DNA from 3 places in the Arhodomonas sp. AD133 genome. Region 1 is predicted to be linked to each of the others. Evidence: predicted binding sites of a transcription regulator. Region 1 holds the regulator's gene; each other region holds the start of a gene.
What was found. Region 1 encodes sigma-54, which starts transcription at its own class of promoters, with help from an activator protein. Its sites were predicted from a motif close to TGGCANGNTNCNTGCTT; they were not measured.
Positions count from the first base shown of each region.

Region 2: the regulator sigma-54 is predicted to act here: its motif matches at 1,499-1,515, upstream of ACPEES_RS13495 (P-II family nitrogen regulator).
Region 3: the regulator sigma-54 is predicted to act here: its motif matches at 1,109-1,125, upstream of ACPEES_RS11840 (pilin).

Region 1 covers NZ_JBNAZM010000034.1:2,693-4,934, reverse strand. Annotated here, with positions in the region: gene ACPEES_RS16400 (RNA polymerase factor sigma-54) at 51-1,526, shown strand; gene hpf (ribosome hibernation-promoting factor, HPF/YfiA family) at 1,544-1,870, shown strand; gene ptsN (PTS IIA-like nitrogen regulatory protein PtsN) at 2,040-2,242, shown strand, end outside.
Region 2 covers NZ_JBNAZM010000023.1:4,618-6,859, reverse strand. Annotated here, with positions in the region: gene ACPEES_RS13500 (ammonium transporter) at 1-1,050, opposite strand, end outside; gene ACPEES_RS13495 (P-II family nitrogen regulator) at 1,100-1,438, opposite strand; gene ubiK (ubiquinone biosynthesis accessory factor UbiK) at 1,690-1,962, shown strand; gene ACPEES_RS13485 (YifB family Mg chelatase-like AAA ATPase) at 2,046-2,242, shown strand, end outside.
Region 3 covers NZ_JBNAZM010000017.1:83,369-85,610, reverse strand. Annotated here, with positions in the region: gene ACPEES_RS11845 (tetratricopeptide repeat protein) at 1-390, opposite strand, end outside; gene ACPEES_RS11840 (pilin) at 469-987, opposite strand; gene ACPEES_RS11835 (sigma-54-dependent transcriptional regulator) at 1,486-2,242, opposite strand, start outside.

The DNA.
Region 1 (2,242 bases):
CCGCGACACGTCGACGGGCCCTCGCCCGTGGGGAATCCGACGGAACTGACATGAAACAATCTCTCCAGCTCCGGCTCGGCCAGCAACTGACCATGACACCGCAGCTCCAGCAGGCGATTCGCCTGCTCCAGCTGCCCACTCTGGAGTTGCGTGCCGAGATCCAGCAGGCGCTCGATTCCAACCTCATGCTCGAGACCGCCGACGAGCATGACACGTCCACGACGGAAGAGGCGCTGAACGACAGCTACACCGACGAGGATGCCGCTCACGAATCCTCCGAACCCGCCGAGACCACCGGCGATGACGGCAGTGAGCGCCTCAACGACGAGCTCCCCGTGGACAGCGGCTGGGACGACATCTATGACGGCACCACCACCTGGAGCCGCGGCGACCCCGAGCGCGAGGACAACGATCCGATTGCCCGACAGGCGGACGGCGCCGAGACCCTGCGCAACTATCTCACCTGGCAGGCGCAACTGGCCGGCCTGAGCAGCCGCGATCTGGCCATCGCCGAGACCGTTATCGACGCCGTGCGCGACGACGGGTACCTGGACAGCACCGTGGACGACCTGCTCGCCGCCATGCCGGCGGACTGGGAAGTCGCCCCCGAGGAGCTGACGACAGTGCTTACCCGCGTACAGCATTTCGACCCGGTGGGTGTTGCCGCCCGGGACCCGGGGGAATGTCTGCTGCTGCAACTCGCGCAGCTACCGGCGGACACACCGTGGCTCGAAGAGGCACGCACCCTCATCGACCGCTATCTCGACCTGCTCGTCGGCCGGCAGTATGCGCAACTCAAGCGCCGCATGCGTATCAACGGCGAGGCGTTGCAGGCGATCATCAACCTCATTCAGACGCTCGACCCGCATCCGGGCCTGCGTTACGGTCCCCAGAACACGGAGTACGTGATCCCGGACGTGTTCGTGCGCCGACTCGACGGACGCTGGCACGTGGAGATCAACCCGGACGCCTTTCCACGCATTCGCGTCAATCCCGAGTACGCCGCGCTCGTGCGCCGTGCCGACCGCAGCCGCGAGAACAGCATGATGCGCGAGCACCTCCAGGAAGCGCGCTGGCTGATCAAGAGTCTGCATTCGCGCAACGACACGCTCCTGCGGGTCGCCCGATTCATCGTCGACCATCAGCACGGTTTTCTGGAACGCGGCGACGAGGCGATGCAGCCCCTTGTCCTGCGCGAGGTCGCGGAGGCCGTGGAGATGCACGAGTCGACCATCTCGCGCATCACCAACCAGAAATACATGCACACGCCGCGCGGGACGTTCGAATTCAAGTATTTCTTCTCTTCCCATGTGCAGACCGCCGACGGCGGTGAATGCTCGGCGACTGCCATCCGCGCGCGCATCCGACGCCTCATCGCCGCGGAGGACGCCACACGGCCTCTCAGTGACAGCCGCATCGCCAGCATCCTCCGCGAAGAAGGCATCAACGTCGCCCGCCGAACGGTGGCGAAATACCGCGAGGCCATGTCCATCGCCTCGTCCACGGAGCGAAAGAGGCTCGCCTGAGAGCCTAAGGAGGTAGCATGCAGATCGACATCACCGGACATCATGTCGAGGTCACCAATTCGCTGCGCGACTACGTCAATGACAAGTTCGACAAACTCGAGCGCCACTTCGACAACGTCGTTGACGCGCACGTGATCCTGACCGTGGAGAAGCTGACCCAGAAGGCTGAGGCGACGATCGTGGTCAGCGGCGCGCGGCTGTTCGCCGACGCGACCGACGAAGACATGTACGCGGCGATCGACGCGCTGACGGATAAGCTCGACCGCCAGGTGGTCAAACACAAGGAAAAGCGCAGCGATCATCGTCGTACCGAAGGTCCGGTGAGTCAGGCGCTCGAGGAATGAGCTGACGCGGCGCGGACAGGAAGCCCGCGCCGGCGAATAACCGACGACACGCGGGCAAGCGCCCCGGCGCACGGATGCTCCCGCTGCCCCAGCGTGTCGCCTATGCTTTGGTTACCTGGTCTTTTACGAATACGAAGACTGGTAACGGCAATCCGGGGCCCGGGGCATCATGAACATCGCAGCAATGCTAACGCCCGAACGCGTGCGCTATCAGGCGCATGCCACCAGCAAGAAGCGCAGCCTGGAGCTGCTCGCCGAACTGCTTGGAGACACCGATGGCGAGCGGGGCACGCGCAGCGTCTTCGAGAGCCTCATCGGCCGCGAACGCCTCGGCAGTACCGGCCTCGGCCGCGGGGTCGCCCTGCCCCACGC
Region 2 (2,242 bases), on a different contig from region 1:
ATTGGACAGGGGTACGGCGAGCAGCCCCCAGATTCCGACCACGCCGTGCACCGAGATGGCGCCCACCGGATCGTCGATCTTGAGCTTGTCGAGGGCGACGATGGAGAACACCACCAGCACGCCGCCGATTGCGCCGATGATCGTGGCGAGCAGCGGGGCGGGGGTGAGCGGTTCGGCGGTGATCGCCACGAGGCCGGCGAGCGCACCGTTGAGCGCCATGGTGAGATCCGCCTTGCCGAAAGCGAGACGGGCGGTGGCGAGCGCGGCGATCACACCGCCGGCTGCCGCCATGTTGGTGTTGACGAACACCTGGGCGACGGCGTTGGCCTCGGCCACGTTGGAGACCTTGAGCTCCGAGCCGCCGTTGAAGCCGAACCACCCGAGCCACAGGATGAACGTGCCCAGGGTCGCCAACGGCAGGTTGGCACCGGGGATGGCACGGACCTCGCCCTTGGGTCCGTACTTGCCCTTGCGCGCGCCGAGCAGCAGCACACCGGCGAGCGCGGCGGCCGCCCCGGCCATGTGCACGACGCCGGAACCGGCGAAGTCCTGAAAGCCGAGCTGGTCGAGGAAACCGCCGCCCCACTTCCAGTAACCCTGCACCGGGTAGATGAAACCGGTCATGATCACGGCGAAGGCAAGGAACGCCCAGAGCCTCATGCGCTCGGCCACCGCACCGGAGACGATGGACATGGCCGTGGCGACGAACACCACCTGGAAGAAGAAATCGGACAGCGTGGAATAATAGATGCCACCATCACTGGCGAGCACCGACTGCGCCGTGTGATCGGCACCGATCAGCGAGCCGAAGCCCGGGATGAAGGCGTTGACCGCCTCTCCGTACATGATCTGATAGCCACAGAGCAGATACATCACGCAGGCGATGGCATAGAGCGCGACGTTCTTGGTCAGAATCTCGGCGGTATTCTTGGCGCGCACCAGCCCCGCCTCGAGCATGGCGAAGCCCGCCGCCATCCACATCACCAACGCGCCGGACACCAGGAAATAAAAGGTGTCCAGCGCGTAGGCCAGTTCGACTACACGGTCCATGGGAACCTGCCTCCCTCATTCACTGGAATAATCGGCGAACGCCTCACGGTTACAGCGCGTCCACGCCCGTCTCGCCGGTACGGATGCGCATGACCTCGGCGAGCTCCGTGACGAAGATCTTTCCGTCACCGATCTTGCCGGTGTTCGCCGCGCGGGCTATGGCCTCGACGGCCTGCTCCACGAGCGCGTCGTCGAGCGCCACCTCGAGCTTCATCTTGGGCAGAAAGTCCACGACGTACTCGGCGCCGCGGTAGAGCTCGGTGTGACCCTTCTGCCGGCCGAAGCCCTTGACCTCGGTCACGGTGATACCCCGTACGCCGATCTCCGAAAGAGCCTCGCGCACATCGTCGAGGCGGAAAGGTTTGATAATCGCGGTGAGCAGTTTCATCGTCTAAATCTCCCTGATCGGCCGGGACATTCCGGCACAGCGCCCAACCTGACTCCCTCTAAGCACCCCGCGTGCCATCTCTGATTTGTTCATGAAACTCAAATAGTTAACGGAAACCCCCATGATTGGGGCCAGGACACACCCGCACCGATTCGGTGCAATCGCCCGCGGCGGCGCGCGCGCAATTGGTGCATTCGCCACGCGGACTCGTAACGACGTAGAATGAAGACAACCCACAGGGAGGACGCCCGATGCTCGATCCCAAGCAACTCGACGATCTCGCGCGACGCGTCAGCGAGCATCTGCCCGGCGGGGTGCGCGAGTTCCAGCAGGAAATCGAGAAGAACGCGCGCACTGCGTTGCAGTCGGCCTTCTCGCGAATGGATCTGGTCACGCGGGAAGAATTCGACGCCCAGGCGAAGGTGCTCGCCCGCACGCGTGCCCGGCTGGAGGCACTGGAGCAGCGCGTGGCGGCACTCGAAGCCGGCCACAGCGAGAGTCAGCCGCCGCAGCCGGTCGACTAGTCCCGACGTTCAGGGGCGCCGGGAGAGGCGCCCTGTAGCACTCAGGGAAGCATCGCCGCCGGCGGTGCCCAAAGGAGGGAACCGTGTCGCTCGCCGTTGTTCACGGCCGCGCGGCGGTGGGTGTGGAAGCCCCGTCAGTGGCCGTCGAAGTGCATCTCGCCGGGGGACTGCCGTCACTGTCCATCGTCGGTCTGCCCGAAACCGCCGTGAAGGAAGCCCGCGACCGGGTGCGCAGCGCGCTGGTCACCAGCGGATTCGATTTTCCCGCACGACGGATCAC
Region 3 (2,242 bases), on a different contig from region 1:
GGTGGGCCGGACTATGTGGCGCTCTCCCCAGCGTATTGAGGCCGTTCGCAACAGCCCGCTGAGCAGCAGGAAGACGAGCAGCGTGTTCCCCAGATGAAGTGAAAGATTCGCCGCCTTCATGGGGAACGGGTCCAGGCCTGTGAAGTAGCGTTGCAAGGACAGGCTCAGCATCGCAAGAGGGCGGCGGAAGATGCTGGAGTCGCTCGCCAGCGCCGCCTGCTTCAATTGCGTCCATTCGAGTTCATCGATCTGCGTTCGCTTGTTGTTCACCAGGTTGGGGAAATCGTCGAACACGAAGCCGCCCGACATTCCGGGCCAGTAGGCCAATGCAACGGCTGCGAGCACGAGGCCGAGGAGCAGGGCCGTCGCTGTGCGTGAACGCAGATACATGCTGCAATTATTCCCCTTGTTCCGGGATCAAAAAAGCCCCGCAGGGCGGGGCTTCTTGCCGATGCTGGTCAGGCTAGCTTAGTAGCAGGACGACGGCAGATACCGGTCCTGGACAGTGCTGGTGCGGCCCACAGCTGCAACATTAGTCTGGGTCCCGTTCGGGGCACCTGAATCACCGCATACCCACGCCACGTTGGTGGTCGGCGGCCATGCGTCGACCGCCACGTGGAATACCAAGGTGTTGCCAGCGATCGAGGCGTTGGCCTCATTGCCGTACGTCACGGTAATGGTCCCGTCGCTATTTGCCATGACCTGGGAAACATATTGACCCTGGATGCTGGTTGGCTGCGACATTCCCAGAGACGCATTAGCGCTCGAACCGGAAGGCGACGGAAGACGGCCATGTTCACTTATGAAGTTACCATAAGCGGTCTTGGCGCTTGAGACCAGGCTCGGGCCTTCACCGACCTGCGCACCGACCATGTAGTCCTGATACGCCGGAATGGCGAAGGCAGCGAGAATGCCGATGATCGCCACAACGATCATCAGCTCGATGAGGGTAAAACCCCGCTGTAGACCTTGCTGCACTTTCTTCATTAGTGAACTCCCTTTGCGTTCAACTTGCTTCGAAGCATTTCGGGCCACGAGCGCGTCGCGGTGCCCGGCGGGCTGAGATCGAAGCGTCCTTCGGACCCCCACTCACCCCTCACTCAATAGAATGCAGGTTGCGTGCCACCTCTGCGCACGTTATCGGTGAGGCAAGCCTTGGTCCGTAACTCCCTGACTTACGACGTATTGTTGTCGCTCTCCGAGCGACGGGGATTGTTTGCTAGCAACCGTTTGGGGAAGCAATTGACAAGAGTGGTCACCGGGCGCGTCGTGTGGGTGACGTTTATTGGCAGGCCGTTGAGTGCGAGAGGAAGGCGGCCTGTAGGTAACGGCCCGCCAGCGGTTGAGCGTGTCGGGTGATTGGCGCGGCCAGTCCTGGTTGGCTGGCCTTGCTCGGAAGGTACGGCCTTCGTCTGTCGCCCATTGAGTCCGCGGTGGATTCGTTTTCGCGCATCAGTACTCGGTGATCGGGCTGACTGGGCGGCGTTACTCCAGTCCGAGCTTTTTCAACCGGTAACGCAATGCCCGAAAGCTGATGCCCAGAAGTTGCGCGGCCGCAGTCTTGTTGTTCCCCGCCTTCTCCAGCGCTCGATTGATGACATTGCGCTCGATGTCGTCCATGTAGCTCTCGAGCTCGAAGTCCTCCGACGGCTCCGGGGTGGCGGGGCCGGCGGGGGCGGTCATCATGCCTTCGGCAGGCAGTTGGAGATCCTCGGCGGTGATTTCCGGGCCATCGCTTAGCGTCAGCGCGCGCTCCAGGACGTTCTCCAGCTCGCGCACGTTGCCGGGGAAGCGGTAGCACTGCAGTGTTCGCACGGCGTCGGGGGTGAGGCGGACCTTTGGCGCGCCGTTGTCGCTGAAGCGCTCGAGTACGTGATCCACGAGAAGTGGAATGTCGTCGGGGCGTTCGCGCAGGCTCGGGGCGCGGAGCCGGATGACGTTGATGCGGTAGTAGAGGTCCTGCCGGAATCGGCCCTCATCCACGAGCTCGCCCAGGTCATGGTGTGTGGCAGAGAGGATGCGGACGTCGATGGTTTCCTCGCGGGCGCTGCCCACAGGGCGTACGGCCTTTTCCTGGATGGCGCGGAGCAGTTTGACCTGCATGTGTGCCGGCAGATCCGCCACTTCGTCGAGAAACAGGGTGCCGCCCTGTGCGGCCTGGAACAGTCCCTGGCGGTCACCGGTGGCGCCGGTGAAGCTGCCTTTCTTGTGGCCGAAGAACTCGCTTTCCATGAGCTCGCTG